Linked DNA regions of Hahella chejuensis KCTC 2396. The protein of the gene in region 1 interacts with the protein of each later gene in a pairwise test. Links are inferred from orthologs where the notes say so. Each region holds a gene or a part of one and is shown on either strand. Other genes may lie near its edges. The genes, in order: sfsA and HCH_RS26225.

The links.
Region 2: the proteins of sfsA (region 1) and HCH_RS26225 interact in binary tests that used the Escherichia coli proteins (3 or more experiments, as listed by UniProt). The link is inferred for Hahella chejuensis KCTC 2396 from one-to-one orthologs.

The regions. Positions count from the first base shown.
Region 1 is NC_007645.1:6,388,887-6,396,584, reverse strand. What follows is about bases 2,434-5,226. They hold sfsA (DNA/RNA nuclease SfsA), read left to right. Parts: upstream 2,434-3,363; coding sequence 3,364-4,089; downstream 4,090-5,226. Other genes in these bases: HCH_RS28190 (Crp/Fnr family transcriptional regulator), read right to left, coding at 4,454-5,226; HCH_RS28195 (Rieske (2Fe-2S) protein), read right to left, coding at 4,075-4,446; dksA (RNA polymerase-binding protein DksA), read right to left, coding at 2,704-3,144; gluQRS (tRNA glutamyl-Q(34) synthetase GluQRS), read right to left, coding at 2,434-2,682. Also shown: HCH_RS28220 (sensor histidine kinase), read right to left, coding at 1-1,455; HCH_RS34505 (hypothetical protein), read right to left, coding at 1,445-1,621; more of gluQRS, read right to left, coding at 1,777-2,433; more of HCH_RS28190, read right to left, coding at 5,227-5,245; HCH_RS28185 (pentapeptide repeat-containing protein), read right to left, coding at 5,261-5,602; HCH_RS28180 (AAA family ATPase), read right to left, coding at 5,801-7,375; mrcB (penicillin-binding protein 1B), read left to right, coding at 7,565-7,698. UniProt on the Escherichia coli protein: Binds to DNA non-specifically. Could be a regulatory factor involved in maltose metabolism.
Region 2 is NC_007645.1:5,961,263-5,968,968, forward strand. What follows is about bases 3,206-6,006. They hold HCH_RS26225 (glutamate-5-semialdehyde dehydrogenase), read right to left. Parts: upstream 5,334-6,006; coding sequence 4,077-5,333; downstream 3,206-4,076. Other genes in these bases: rsfS (ribosome silencing factor), read right to left, coding at 3,206-3,279; nadD (nicotinate-nucleotide adenylyltransferase), read right to left, coding at 3,387-4,046; HCH_RS26230 (GGDEF domain-containing protein), read left to right, coding at 5,456-6,006. In the rest of the region: rod shape-determining protein RodA, read right to left, coding at 1-167; mrdA (penicillin-binding protein 2), read right to left, coding at 266-2,131; 23S rRNA (pseudouridine(1915)-N(3))-methyltransferase RlmH, read right to left, coding at 2,415-2,885; more of rsfS, read right to left, coding at 2,926-3,205; more of HCH_RS26230, read left to right, coding at 6,007-6,460; HCH_RS26235 (GGDEF domain-containing protein), read left to right, coding at 6,450-7,436; HCH_RS26240 (bifunctional DedA family/phosphatase PAP2 family protein), read left to right, coding at 7,659-7,706. UniProt on the Escherichia coli protein: Catalyzes the NADPH-dependent reduction of L-glutamate 5-phosphate into L-glutamate 5-semialdehyde and phosphate. The product spontaneously undergoes cyclization to form 1-pyrroline-5-carboxylate.

The DNA.
Region 1 (7,698 bases):
GAAAACGAAGATGTTCAGCGTTAGAGACGCCATCACATAGTAATGCCAGTCATCGGGATTAAAGCTGTAGCTGTCGCGCCACGGATTGACCGAGAACACGTCCACGCCGAACAGGATAGGCAGCGGCATGGTGACGAACCACAGGCTTACGCCGGCGCATAAGCCGCTGATGAAGCCGTTGCGGTTCCCCAGGGGCCAATAAATGACGGCCATGACTCCTGGCAATAGTTGCAGGCCGGCGGAAAACGCCAGTATGCCCAGCTCGGAGAGGGAGAAGCGGTTGTCCAGGAACAGAGAGAACAGGTAGCCGGAGCCGAGGATAAACAAAATCAAACCGCGTCTTACCCAGGTCAGCCAGGAATAGATATTGCCGCGGGACAATGGCTGATACACCGGGAGGATAACGTGGTTGAGCATCATCGAGGCCAGCGCCAGACAGGTCACGATCAATAAGCCGCTGGCGGCGGTCAGTCCGCCAAGAAAGGCGACGATGCTAATCCAGGGGGCGTTGAGCACCTGGCCCAGGCCGAGAATAAAAAACTCCGGCGTAGTGGGAACGGATAGCTTGATGCCCGCCCACATGAAAATGGGAATGGGCAGGCTCATCAGGAGCAGATAAACCGGTAGTCCCCAGCTCGCTTTGTAAAGCGCATTGGGATTCAGGTTTTCCGTAAAGGTGACATGAAACATGTGCGGCATCACCAAAGCGGAGGCGAAGAAGATCAGCAGCATCGCCCGCCAGGGGCCCTCCTCCAAATGGCGCTCCATAGCGCTGATGCGCTGCGCGTTCTCTTGCAGCCAGTTATTCACTTCTCCAAAGCCGCCGAACACCTGATAGGCGATTAATATGGCCAGGGCCAGAATGATTACGAGTTTGAGGCCGCCTTCAAGCGCGATAGCCACGATCAGGCTGGGGTGTCTTTCTGCGCGAGTTTGCCCTCGGGCGCCGAAGAAGATAGCGAAGAAAATAATCATGGCGCAGAACAGCAGGCTTACAATTCGCGTATCTTCCAAAGGCGCCAGGACATGCAGAGAATTGTCGAGCGCCTGAAACTGCAGCGCCAGCAACGCCAGCGAAGCAAAGCTGATGAAGAGCGTGCTGATGGTGCCGGCGGCCTGACTGCGGTAGCGGAAGGTGAATAAATCCGCCACTGAAGAAAGTTGATAGGATTTGGTGACTCGCAGAACCGGAATCAACAACACTGGCGCAAGGAGAAACGCGCCGCAAACGCCTAAATAGAAAGCCAGAAAGCCGTAACCAAATTCGTAGGCCAGACCGACGGAGCCGTAAAACGCCCAAGCGCTGGCGTAGACGCCGAGCGATAGAACATAGGTAGCGGGGTGTCGGACCCAGCGCAATGGTATCCAGCCGCGCTCAGTGATGTAAGCCAAGCCAAACAATGCGCTTAGATACAAGGCGCCGTAGGCGAACAGGCTCCAGGCGCTAAAATTCATTCGGTCCCCGCTTTCGCTCTAACCAGTATGCGACGACAATCAGCAGGAACCAGATAATGTAAGGCCTGTACCAGGCGCTACCCGGCGCGATCCACCAGTCCATGATCACTGGTGAAAATATATAGACGCCTAAAATCAGCAGAAACACCAAGCGATAGATATACATAGACCGCGTTACCAAAATACCCGGAAGACTAGGTTTGTCCATGTTACTGGAGGAAACGGGAGCATGCAAAATACCTTTTTGGCTTCCCAATTAGTTGTTTTCGCGCACTTATTAAATATAAGCGGGTGAAAACAGGGTAACAGCTTTTAAGCGCTTTATGCGCTGGCGATGTCAGGCAGAGGAACGCTGCGCAGTCCATGAATCTTGTCGCGGGACCAGCGCAGCGTTAGTTGCGGTAAGAGCTCATGAGGCGTTTCGGCTTGCATCAGCTCTATGTTATCAATTAACAGAGCTGTGGCGGCGGCTCGGAGATTGTTCATGATTTGCCGGTTATCCAGCCCAGGGGCCAGGTTCTGTTTGCTGAGTTTGGCGCCGGAAGCGTCGACGACAACCGGGAAGTGTCCGACTTGCGGACACGCTCTACCCAGCGCCTGATACATTTGATACTGCAATGGCGTGGAGTCGAGCAGGTCGGAACCGCGAATGATATGGCTGACGCCTTGTGCCAAATCATCGCAAACGACCGCCAGTTGGTAGGAGAAAAAGCCTTCTTTGCGCCGGATGACGAAATCATCCAACTCTCCATGCAGGCGGTAGGGAACGGCGCCTTGTATCAAGTCGTTAAAACTGTGTTCTGCGTCTGTTACAGCGAATCGGTAGGCGTACTCGGCGCCTGGGGGCGTTTGACGTAAGCGGCAGGCGTCCAGATGGCGACCGTGGCGCTCAGACAACTCTTTGCGACTGCAAGGGCAGGGATAGGCGTGGCCGTTTGCAAGCAATTGCGCCAGCAGCTCGCTGTAGGCGGAAAGTCGGTGAGATTGATAGATAATGCTTTCGTCCCACAGCATGCCGTGCGCTTCGAGTGTTCGTAGAATGCTGTCAGCGGCGCCGGGGACTTCCCGTAGAGGATCGATGTCTTCGATACGAACGAGCCAGATGCCTTGTCTGCTGCGCGCGTCAAGATAGCTGGCCAGTGCGCCGACCAACGAGCCGAAGTGAAGAGGGCCTGTGGGTGAGGGCGCGAAGCGCCCTCGATAGATATCCGAAGAGACTGCCTGCATAAAGACGCGGGCGAGGCCGGATTAGATGCCGGTTTGCTTTTCCCGAATTTCCGCCAGCGTTTTGCAGTCAATGCACAGCGTAGCGGTTGGGCGGGCTTCCAAACGGCGAATGCCGATTTCCACGCCGCAGGATTCACAAAAACCGTAATCTTCCCGATCAATCTGATCGATAGTCTGGTCAATTTTCTTGATCAGCTTACGCTCTCTGTCGCGAGTGCGCAGTTCCAAGCTGAATTCTTCTTCCTGAGTCGCCCTATCGCTGGGGTCTGCATAGTTGGCCGCGTCTTCTTGCATATGGTGCATGGTGCGGTCTACTTCTTCCATGAGCTCTTGTTTCCAGTCCAGCAGGATCTGTTTGAAATGCTCCAGCTGAGCAGGGCTCATGTATTCTTCGTTGTCACCAATTTCATACGGAGTAAAATTCGTGAACTTACCAGCGCTACCCGCTTTTTCATTTGGCATATCTTCTGCCTCGTCTAGTCACTTCTCAATACCAAGTAGTGTAGGCTCCCGCGCCCGCACTGGACTCATATTTGCTAATATTCGCGATTTGTCAGGATTTAAGCGAGCGAAACATAGCAGATAACTGAACTGATCGCCAACCCTTATTTATTTCAAAGTAGTCCAATTTAATGCGATTGCTATTTTCGGTGTTTATCAGTGCAAATAAGGAGTCATTTTTTGAAAATCGATATAGTTCCAACGCCCGGACGATTGCTGAAACGTTACAAGCGGTTTCTGGCGGATATCCAGCTTCCCGATGGCGCTGAGCTGACCATCCACTGCCCGAACACGGGGGCGATGACGGGGTGCGCTGAGCCCGGAAGTCTTGTGTACTACAGCGACTCCGGCAATCCCGCCCGCAAGTATCGACATACTTGGGAATTGGTGGAGACCCCAGCCGGAGAGTTCGCGTGCGTGAATACGGCGCGTCCGAACCAACTTGTGGGTGAGGCGGTTGACGCCGGCGTGATCAAGGAATTGCAGGGATATCCTTTAAAGAAGGCTGAAGTGAAGTTCGGGGATCAGAACAGCCGGGCTGATTGGATGCTTTCCGGTTCCTCCGAGCTTCCCGACTGTTATGTAGAAGTGAAAAACGTCACTCTTTGCTTGCATGGGCGTGGATATTTTCCCGATGCCGTGAGTACCCGCGGTCAAAAGCATTTGGAGGAGCTGATGTCTGTGGTGAGAAATGGAAAGCGGGCCGCACTGGTATTTTGCGTCAACCATAGCGGTATTTCCGTAGTGAGTCCCGCCACTCACATTGATGCTCGTTACGGGGCTTTGCTATCGGAAGCTATAGAGGCGGGCGTGGAAGTGTTGGCGTATAAATCGGAGATTACGCCAGGGGAAATAAGACTGACTCAAAAATTAGAGGTAACGCCGTTTGATTCAGAAGCGTTCTAAATCTGCGTCAACAGGGCAGATATAGAAGCGCCATTCGTCGTCAGCGCGCTCCATTTCCAGTCGTTGAAGAGATTGTCCCTGGCACGGGCCGCTGATGCACTCTCCAGAGTGGATCAAAAACAGCGCGCCGTGTGTAGCGCAGTGGATAAATTGCCGGGCTTGGTCGAGAAACTGGTCCGGCATCCATTCCAGCTCTATGCCCAAATGCGGGCAGCTGTTGACGTAGGCGAACAAGGCGTTGCGTTGCTTAACCACAAAGACACTGTTGTCGGCTAACTGGAAGCCGCGGCAGGCGCCGTCCGCCAACTGATCCAGCTCGCGCGCCGGTACGCCGCCCAGCAGTTTTCGTGACGCCATGAAATAGCTAGAGCGCAGCGGAATCGCCAGTCAGGCGGCGGTTCAGATCGTTGATGGTCCGAGCCATATTTTCCAATAAATGGAAACAGGTCTCCGGGTGAGCGTGAATCAGGCTGACGAACTGGGTTTTTGGCACCGCCATGACAGTGCATGAATTTCCCGCCACAACGGTGGCGTTGCGAGGGGCGTTGGTCAGCGCGGCGATAGCGCCGAAAATTTCCCCTTCATGCACTTCACCGACTTCCTGTTCATCGATAAAGACCTTCGCATCGCCCTTCATCATGGTGTAGACGTTGTCTGCTTCTTCACCCTGGCGAATGATGACATCCCCCGGCTTGTAGCGAGTAAACCCGGCCTGAGGGCGGTGTTGTTCTTTACTGATATCGCCGTAGGAGTGGCTGAAAAGGGTCATCAGACCGACGACATAGCTTTGCCATGTGTTAGAGAGTTGCTGGTTTTCTTTCATCAGTTCCTGAAAAGCGACGGGAGAAAAGCAATCCAGCTCTACTGGGTCTTCACACACATAGCTGACAGTCGCCGCTTTAATGCCGCCTTCAATACCAGCGACATCTCCGGGTTGAAGGATATAGGCGACCCGGTTGTCCATGACGGCCGAGAGCATCCCGCGTCGCACCAGGCACAAGTGGCCGCGGGGAATGCGCGTGAACAAATCTGTGCCGGGGTAGAGTTCTATATTGTTCGGGCTGGGAGGAAGCAATCTTTGCAGGCTGCGCGCGGAGCTGTTTACATATTCGAGCAGGCCTTCGACGGAGGCCACGTGTTCACCAAGTAAAAACATAGGTCCGGTTCCGGTTCAACGACGGTAGCGTAGGCGCGTGCCATGGGTGACTGACATAACAATTTCGTCTGGAGACAGCTCTTCAGGAAAGTAACAGCCTGATATTTTGGTGCTGGCGATGCTGGCTCCTTCCAGATCCGCTTTGCGGAAGTCGATGCCGCGCAGATCCGCTCCTCGAAAGTACGCGCCTTTAAGATCCAGGCCCGATGCGTCAAGGCCTCGCAAATCCAGGCCGCGAAAGTCGCAGAGTTCAAAGCTGGGAACAGGGGTGGACTGTTTCTGCTTATTGAACTCATCGACCTTTTCAGAACGAAGTAGTTGATAAAGAGAGTGATCTATTATCTTGACCCGTTCCATTGACCTGCACCTCCGGAAAGAATTCTGCGACTTGGCGGATAAGGCCGCCCTGAGTAAACGCTAATCGGGGCGCCGTGACAATAACGACGCATAATCGCAGTATAGACAGAGGTTTAAGTCAAGTCATGTAGTCTTCCGTAACAAAACGGAACGATAAAACGACGCAATAGCAATGGATATGGGTTGAGTCAGCGCAGCTTAAGCTGCGCCGAGACGTTGCACTAACTTTTCGGTCAGAGTCTGAATGTCCTCTGAGCTATCGGTAGCAACCACTAACACGTGAGGCAGCTCGTCTTCCTGGAAGGGTTCATCCCGGGTGAGTTGTTTGTGCATGACTTCCACACCGGCTTCAGCGGGGTCGTCGTTCTTTTCCTTGCGACGGTTTAGACGGCGCTCGATTTCATCCAGAGGCACCCGGCAGTCCACTACTGCGAACGGAACGCCTTCCTCTTCCGCGACTTTTTCCATTTGTTGACGTTGATCATAACGGAGGAAAGTGGCGTCAATGATCACTGCTGCCCCGCAGTGCAACAGGGCGCGGGCGGTGTCAGCGAGATGGGAGTAGGTTTTAATTGAGGCGTCTTTGTTATAGATGCCTTGGTCACTGCCGGAGGCGCCAGTGCTGTCGAGATGAGAAAAACCGAACAGGCGCTTACGCTCGACGTCCGAACGTAGGCGAATGGCGCTCAACCGCTCCAGCAAACGGGAGGTGATGGTGGACTTGCCTGTGCCGGAAACGCCATGGGTAATGAGTAAAAAGCGTGTGGGAACATCCATATAGCTTTCCGCCAATTCCAGGTACTTACGGTATTTGCGCACCTGCTCCGCCTTCGCCTCCTCGCTCAATCCCGGCGCGCCAAGGGTAAACAGCGCCACTTTGCATCTCACCATTGCGCGATATGACTTATAGAAAGGCAGTAACTCAGCGCCGGCGTAGTCGCCGGTAATTTCCAGATATTTATTCAGAAACCGGTAGGAGAGGTGCTTCATGCCCCGATCTTCCAGATCCATCATCAGGAAGGCGAGGTCGTTGTAAACATCTGTCCAGCGAAAGTCTTCGTTAAACTCGATGCAGTCGAACAGAGTGACCCTGTTTTCAAACAAGGTTACGTTGCCAAGATGCACGTCTCCGTGACATTCCCGCACAAAGCCTTTGTCTTTGCGTGACTGCAGAAATGGACGCAGGCGCTCGTAAGTACTTTGCGCCCAGCCTTCGATGTATTCCAGTTGTCGCAATTCCGCCGCGTCAGACAACATCGGGCGGACTTGGTCGAAGTTTTGTTGCACTGGCGCAAAAACTTGTTCGGGATCGCCAAATTCACTGCTGCTGTCGGCGACGGCGGACTCTTGCATGTGGAAATCTGCGAGTTGCTGGCTGAGGGCGTCCAGATAGCGGGGCAGTTTATCTGAATCATTGGGTAGTTTGCTGAGCAGATCGTTGGGGTTGAACTGCTTCATTTTGACTGCATATTCGATTACGTCGCCATTGCCGTCGATGGAGGGTTTCGCCTCTGAGCCGGTAATTCTGACCAACCCCAGGTAAATCTCAGGAGCAAGGCGACGATTGAGCCGTAGTTCTTCCTCGCAATAGAAGCGGCGGCGCTCCAGATCTGTGAAATTAAGAAAGCCGAAATCCATGGGTTTCTTGATTTTGTAGGCGTATGGCCCGGTCAGGATGACCCAGGAGATATGTGTTTCGACGAGTTGAAACTGTGTGACGGGATGTCCATAGACTGCCGGATCCTGCAGCGCTTTGATTAAGCTCTCGCTCACGCGTCGCTCCTTCTTATTTAATATTGCGAGGGTTTCATGCCACTGATTGCTGAAATTGGTTATGATAACCGCCGCGACCGCCCGAAAAACAATCATCTGGCGCACATCTAACATCCTGAAACAACGCGTTTCAACGAGAATAAAAGGCAGCCGCGCCAGCAGACTAGAGCTTAAACCATCTACATTCCCATGTCGAAACCTAAAACAGCCCGCAAGCCTGCAAATAAGCGGCCCGGCAAGAAAAAGACCGCACCAAAAAGACGCATCCTTTCCATCCTTTTTAAAGTGACTTTGGTTCTCTCCGTCTTACTGGTGATTTGGAC
Region 2 (7,706 bases), 430 kb from region 1 along the record:
ATACTTTTCTCACTGCCGCTGTAAAGCACGAACAAGCCGCCAAACACCAGAATCAGCAGCAAAGTGAATAGCGGAACGTCGATGTGAAGAACGCTGGCGAGCGTGCGAGGGCGACTGAAATGCGCCTCACCGCCGGGTAACTGCCTTACGAAATCGCTGCTTTTCATATCCCAAGTATCGATCTGCGTCACCCGACTCTGGTCGGGACGAATGTTTATAGTAATAGTCGCAACGGGGCTCGCCCGCGCATCAATACAAATCTAGTTCAGGGCGAAGCCGCCTGCATCCGCCCCGGTTCCAGTTCGGGTCCAACCAAATGGGCGTCAAACATTTTGCGCGCCACCGGCGCAGCCGCACCGCTGCCTCCGCCCCCGTTTTCAACCAATACCGCCACTGCGATTTTGGGGTTATCCACTGGCGCAAAGCCGACAAAAAGAGCGTGGTCACGATGACGTTCAGCGATGGCTTCCGCGTCATACACGGCATTCTGTTTGATGCCGATTACCTGCGCCGTCCCGGTTTTTCCCGCCATTTTGTAGGGTGAGTCCTTACCGCTGGAGCGGGCTGTGCCATGACGCCCATGCATAACGCCTTCCATCGCCTTGATCACATAGTTCCAATACCACTCCTGCTTGAGCGTGACGTCAGGCGGCGATTCAATATCCGTCACTTCACTTTCATTCAGTGTCTTGATCAAACGAGGACGCACCCACTTGCCTCGATTAGCCAGAACCGCCGTGGCGGTGGCCAACTGCATGGGGGTGGAAAGCATGAAGCCCTGACCGATGCCCATATTCAAGGAGTCGCCCGGGAACCAGGGAAGTCGCCGCGCCGCGCGCTTCCACTCTCGTGAGGGTAAGATGCCATCCTGAGCTTCGTCGATGTCGTAAACCGTCTGCTCACCGAAGCCGAACTGCGCCATATAGGCGTACATGTTATCGACCCCCATACGGAAAGCCATATCGTAGAAGAAAACGTCACACGATTGCTCAATGGAGGCATTGAGATCCACCCAGCCATGGCCGGAGCGCTTCCAATCGCGATACTTGCGGTCATCGTTTTTAAGCTGATACCACCCCGGATCCCATATCCGGGTATTAACGTTGATGGTTTCCGTATCCAATCCCGCCAGACCCAGAAACGGTTTGACGGTGGAGCCGGGCGGATATTGCCCCCGCAGCGCGCGGTTAAAAAGAGGAATGTCAGGTGAATCCTGCAATGCTTTATAGGTCGCGGAGTCGATGCCGGTGACAAACAGGTTGGGATCAAAACTGGGCGTACTGACCAGCGCAAGTATCCCGCCGGTGGAAGGCTCTATCGCCACGACCGCGCCCCGTCTGCCATCCAGCGCCTCTATGGCGGCGCGCTGCAGATTGACATCCAGGTACAAGGAAATATCGGAGCCAGGGGTTGGCGCAGCACGATCCAGAACTCTTAAAACCCGCCCCCGCGCGTCAGTTTCCACTGTCTGATAGCCAACGGAGCCATGCAGCAGGCTTTCATAATGACGCTCCACGCCAAGTTTGCCGTAATACTGCGTGCCGCTGTAATTGGCGGGGTCGACCTGCTTCAACTCCCGCTCGCTGATGCGGCCGACATATCCCAGCACATGAGCCAGGGTGTCGCCCAGCGGATAGTAGCGGATCAACTCAGCCTCGACTTCAACGCCCGCAAGTCGGTGTCGGTTCACGGCGATGCGAGCGATCTCCTCTTCCGTCAGCCTTGACTTCAATGTCACCGATTCGTATGGACGCCTACGCTGCCCCATCCGCTTGCGAAACGACTCAACGTCATCTTCTGTAATCTCAAGAATGTCTTGTAGTTCCGCGATTGTGGCTTCCAGATCTTGCGTTCTTTCTTTCACCAATGTGAGGGAAAACGTAGGCTGATTATCCGCCAGCAACACGCCATTGCGATCATAGATCAAGCCACGAGTGGGCGTGATGGATTGCAACTGCATGCGGTTACGGTCAGAAAGGGTCTTGTAGACTTCGTGTTGGCTGATTTGCAGGTAGTAATAGCGCGCAAACAGCGCAAGGCTCAAGGCGATCACTCCCAGTGCAGCCCAAATGGCCCGTTGGAAAAAAATGCGTTGCTCGCGGAAGTGGTCTTTCAGCTCTCGGGAAGCCATGGCTCTTTGTGGTCAATACCGTCAGTTGCTGGTTATGTCAGGCTCCGCCGGTAGATATTATTCTGGTCGCGGACGCAGGCGCTATTATCTTAGTCCTATCTATCCGAGGACGGTACTTACTATCTTTCCATTATTCCCATACTTACCTCCTTTTCTCCTTTAATTCGGGAAACGACTCAGTCAATCTTCAATTTGGAGCCGCCCTCAATCAGGGCCGGGGCCGTCTGTGCGGCCCGCCCGCTTGGTCTCCCCGCCTTGATCAGGCCTGACGCCGGTATATTGATTATTCCCGGTGGTAAGGATGTCCTTGCAATATGGTCCAGGCTCGATAAAGCTGCTCCGCGAGCAGCACTCGAACCAACGGATGCGGCAGCGTCAACGGCGACAGCGACCATTGTTGATTCGCTCTCGCTCGACACGCATCGCTCAGCCCGTCCGGTCCTCCCACCAGCAAAGCGACATCCTGCCCGGACATGCGCCAGCGCTCCATTTGTTGCGACAATTGGGGAGTGGACCATGACTTGCCTTCGACTTCCAATGCGACGACATGATCGCCGGAACCCAGTGACTGCAAAATGCTCTCTCCTTCCTGGATCTTGAGCTTATGCGGGTCCGCGTTCTTTTGACGCCTGGGCATGGGTATTTCGATGAGCTGCAAGGGCATGTCACGAGGCATACGTTTAACGTACTCGTTATAACCCTGCTCAACCCAGCCAGGCATTTTACCGCCCACTGCGATTAGCTTTATCCGCACTGTAATTCTTTAATCGTCAATAAATACTTTATCGCCGGAATTACACGTGATGCGACATGGATTCCGCCACTGGCGAATCGCGCCAGAAGCGCTCCAGATCATAAAACTCCCGGGACGACGGCAGCATGACATGAACCACGATATCGCCCAGATCCACCAGGATCCAATCGGACGCCGCGCCGCCTTCAGAGCCCAGCGGACGACCGCCGTTGGCTTTGACTTCAGCAATGACGTTATCCGCGATGGATTTAACGTGACGATTTGAGGTTCCGCTGGCGATAACCATGTAGTCCGTTACGCTGGTGCGGTCTTTTACATCCAGCACGGAGATATCTTTTGCTTTGATATCTTCCAGTGCTTTAATGACTATCTCTTTCAGATTTTCAGTCTCCATAACGCCTCATAGAGGGGGGGGTTAAAGAATATTTAAATAATGCGGCGCCCGCCGCCCGCAAGCGGTTTCCAATAACTGTCGCGTTGCAATAATTAAGGAAAAGCGCCCTAGGCATTCACAGCGCCATACAAACGATGCTGGCGAATATATCGCCACACCGAATCCGGTAGTAAGAAACGGGGGGATAGGCGCAAGCCGATCAGCTCACGCACCTTGGAACTGGAAATTCCCATTTGGGTAAGCGTAATAAATCCAACCTTTCCGGCAGGCTGGCGTATCAGGTCGTTATTGCTCTCTGCGGAGTGCTGACGCAAAAAATCTCCCAATTCACCTTGCTCACAAAATGACCAACCCGGTCTGTTAACCACCATTATATGGGCTAATTGAATAATTTCCAGCCATCTTCGCCATTTTGGCAGTGACTCGAATGCGTCAGTCCCCATAACAAATATCAACGGCCGCAGATTACCTACCTCTTGACGCAGCTCCAACAGCGTATCCACCGTATAGCTGGCGCCAGTTCTGCGAACCTCAACTTCGTCAATACGCAAGCTTGGTTCTCCTTCCAACGCCAGCCGCAGCATGGCTAGACGATGTTCCCCGGACGCCTTGGGAGCCGAGCGATGACGCGGGTCGCCACAGGGAATCAGGCGCACTTCGGCTGACTCGCCGAAGTGCTGCTGTAGTTCCAGCGCCGTACGCAAGTGACCGAAATGTATGGGATCGAAAGTGCCGCCAAGCAGCACTATGGGAGAATGTTCCTGCATGATCAGGTAGGAAAACTCGCCTCGCGCCCGTTACTGCCTAATATGGCCATCTCCGAGCACCACGTATTTTTGTGAGGTCAGCCCTTCCAGTCCGACGGGACCACGCGCATGAATTTTATCGGTGGAAATGCCGATTTCCGCGCCCAAGCCATATTCAAAGCCGTCAGCGAATCGTGTGGATGCGTTGATCATCACCGAGCTGGAGTCTACCTCCGTCAGAAAACGACGGCCTTTGCTGTAGCTCTCCGTCACGATCGCGTCAGTATGATGCGAGCCATAGTGATTGATATGAGCTATCGCCTCATCCAGGTTTTCAACTACCTTGATCGCCAGAATCGGCGCCAGATATTCTTCGGACCAATCCGCTTCCACTGCGCTCAACGCCTGCGGCAGGATTTCCCGGGTTCGCTCGCAGCCCCGCAACTCAACGCCTTTCTCGGCGTAGGCTTGCGCCAACTGCGGCAAAATGGTTGCGGCGACAGGCGCGTCCACCAATAGCGTCTCCATAGTATTACACGTGCCGTAACGCTGGGTTTTCGAGTTAACCGCAATAGTCAGGGCTTTATTCAGATCCGCATCGCGGTCGATAAAAACATGGCAGACGCCATCCAGATGCTTTATGACAGGCACCCTGGCTTCGCGACTGATGCGCTCGATCAGTCCCTTGCCGCCACGAGGGACGATAACGTCGACATAATCAGGCATGGTAATCAGTTCGCCCACAGCAGCGCGATCCGTCGTCTTGATCACCTGCACCACTGATGCAGGCAAACCCGCTGTTTTCAAACCATTTTCGATACAGGCGGCGATCGCCTGATTGGAATGAATGGCTTCAGAGCCCCCGCGCAGAATGGTGGCGTTGCCTGATTTCAAACACAGGCTGGCCGCTTCAACGGTCACATTGGGACGAGACTCATAGATGATGCCCACAACGCCTAACGGCACGCGCATTTTGCCGACTTGAATTCCGCTGGGACGATAGTTAAGACCCGTAATTTCGCCTACCGGGTCCGGCAGTGCTGCAACCTGATGCAACCCTTTGATCATAGCGTCGATACGGGCCGGCGTCAGCTCCAGACGATCAAGCAATGCAGCGTCCAGGCCATTCGCCCGACCGGACTCCAGATCTTTGGCGTTAGCGGCCATCAGTTCTTCTCGCGCGGCGTCGATAGCTTCCGCAGTAGCGATCAGCGCTTTGTTCTTGACGCCGGTGTCCGCTTTAGCGATCAATCGGGACGCCGAGCGGGCTTCGCTCCCCACTTCGCGCATGTAGGCATTTATATCCATGCAGTCTAAGACCTCTGCTTGGTATTTCCGAAACATGATGTAAACTGGCTATTATACATCAGCAAATGCTGAATAATACTGACAACTTATACTCAAATCCCCGATGCATAACATAAAACAACATGACGCCCGTTGAGCTAAACAACCAACTGCGCAGTAAAGCTTATTCTCTCGCGGCGGTAGTCGCCGCACTTTTGGCGCTGGGCGCCGCACTCTTCGCAGAGTGGTTGATGGCCGGCGTCGCCGGCGTATTCGCAGGCCTGTTGCTGGCCAACGGCAAGCTCAATCAACGCCATGGAGAGCAACCCGCTCCGTTATGGTTGTCCCATGTCATCGTGGTGTTTCTGGTGATCATCACCCTGGCGGCCATGGTGCGCTATCCGGGCACCGCCGAGCAATGGTGCTACATTGTGCCGTTGATCGCCTTTCTGATTTATCGGATTCAAGTGGCGACTATCGTCACCTCCGCTTACTCCATCGCATTAGCGCTGGCGCTTATCGGCTATTATCAGGGGCCGGAAAAAGTGCAGATCTTCTTCATCTACTTATTGAGCTTGGCCATGTCTCTGGCTTTTGTGTATCTGCGCGAGATCAAAGAACAGCAGCTCAAGCCGTTGCGCCGCACCGACAACCTTACTCTGGCGTCCACCCGCGAGTATCTGGCGCAAGACCTCGACAAGGAAATTCAGCGCAGCGAGCGCGAAGGCACTGACTTGTCTATTCTGGCCTTGAGCATTGATAGCAACTCCCTGGAGCACGCCTCCGCCGACGATAAAGATCACATTCTGCACAGGCTGGGTCGCATGCTGCATGAGAATCTACGCCTGTTCGACAGCTACTATCGTTATGAAAACGTGGACTTTATTATTCTGCTGCCCCACTGCAACTCCAGAGAGGCGACGAAGAAAGCATCGCAGTTGAGAGTGAAAGCAAAACAGGCGCTGAGCACGCGCGAGATCACAGTCACCGTCAGCCTGGGACTGGCGACGCTCAATGTTGGCGATACTCCAGAAACGCTGATCGCCAACGCCCGTCGCGCGCTCACATTCGCCCGCAACAAAGGCGCGAATCAACAGACTGATTTCCTGGAAGTGGAATCCGACGGAGGAGCGACACTTGCTGGCTGAATCCTATTTACGCACCCGTACGCGCATCGCCTTATACCTGGCGACGTTGTTCCTGCTCTTGTTCATGTCCGTACAAAATGTTCGCTACGGCTTATATGACCTGTTTTACATGAGCATTCTACTGGCGCCGGCGATGCTGTTCGGAGCCATTTACGCCTGGGCTCGACGCAGCGACCTGAACGCCTATGGCGGTCATCTCGCGGTGTTGACCGTTATGCTCGTGGTGGTCTCGCTACAGCTGAGCGGCGGTCAAAAGGCGATCGTACATTGGCTGTATGGCATCGGGCTGTTCAGCTTTTTGCTTCTTCCTCTGCGCCCCGCGTTTACTTTCAATATTGTCACCTTGCTCATCAGCAGCGTCGCTCTGTCATACAGCGACTCTTTCTATAGCACGCTGCGTTTCGCCACCAGTTATGCGCTGTTAGTCGGCCTGGCCGGCGTCTACGCCTATTTGTATCACCATAAATCCCGCTTTCTGGTGCATGCGTCCATCAAAGACCCACTCACCGGCGCCTACAATCAAAAGCACCTGGAATTCTCTCTCAAGCAGGAAATTTCTCGTTCGGAAGCCACGTCCCACCCCTTGTCTCTGGTGGTATTGGAAGTCGACTTTTTCGATCAGCAGCGCGAAGTGCAGGGGCAGAATTTCATTAATGAGCTGCTTTCTCAATTCGGCGCCCAACTCCTGCAAATGACCCGAGCGGGCGACAGTATCTACTACGTCGATAATGGCCGCTTTTTCATTATGTTGCCGATGACGCCAGAAGAAGGGTTGCTGGTGATCGCGGAGCGTTTACGTCGCAGTGTGGAGGAGCATACCTGGCCAATTATCGACAGTCTCACTGTCAGCGTAGGTTGCCTGACGCGGAAATCCGGAGAAACAGACGATCAGGCTCTGACGGACCGGGCGTTGACCGCTTTAAAGCAGGCCCAGCAATCCGGTCATAACCGCGTGGTGCTAAGCAAGTCCAAATAACCGGAGCCATTCAGGCTCCTGTCGCCGCCAAATGATCAGGTCACTTACTCTTTCCTGGTCTACCTGTACGCCCGCGTGAGCGGCCAAACATTACCAGTCTTTCAGGGCGGAAAGTTAGAAAAAAGGCCGCCTGCAGCTTAAAATAGCCCTCCGAAAAGCGCTCACCTGGAGATACTTACAATCGGGCGATGCGCCAATAGTTTCAGTTGCAAAGGAAACACTGTGTCTCCGAATTCTCTTCTCATTTGGATGCAACAGCATCCTGACTGG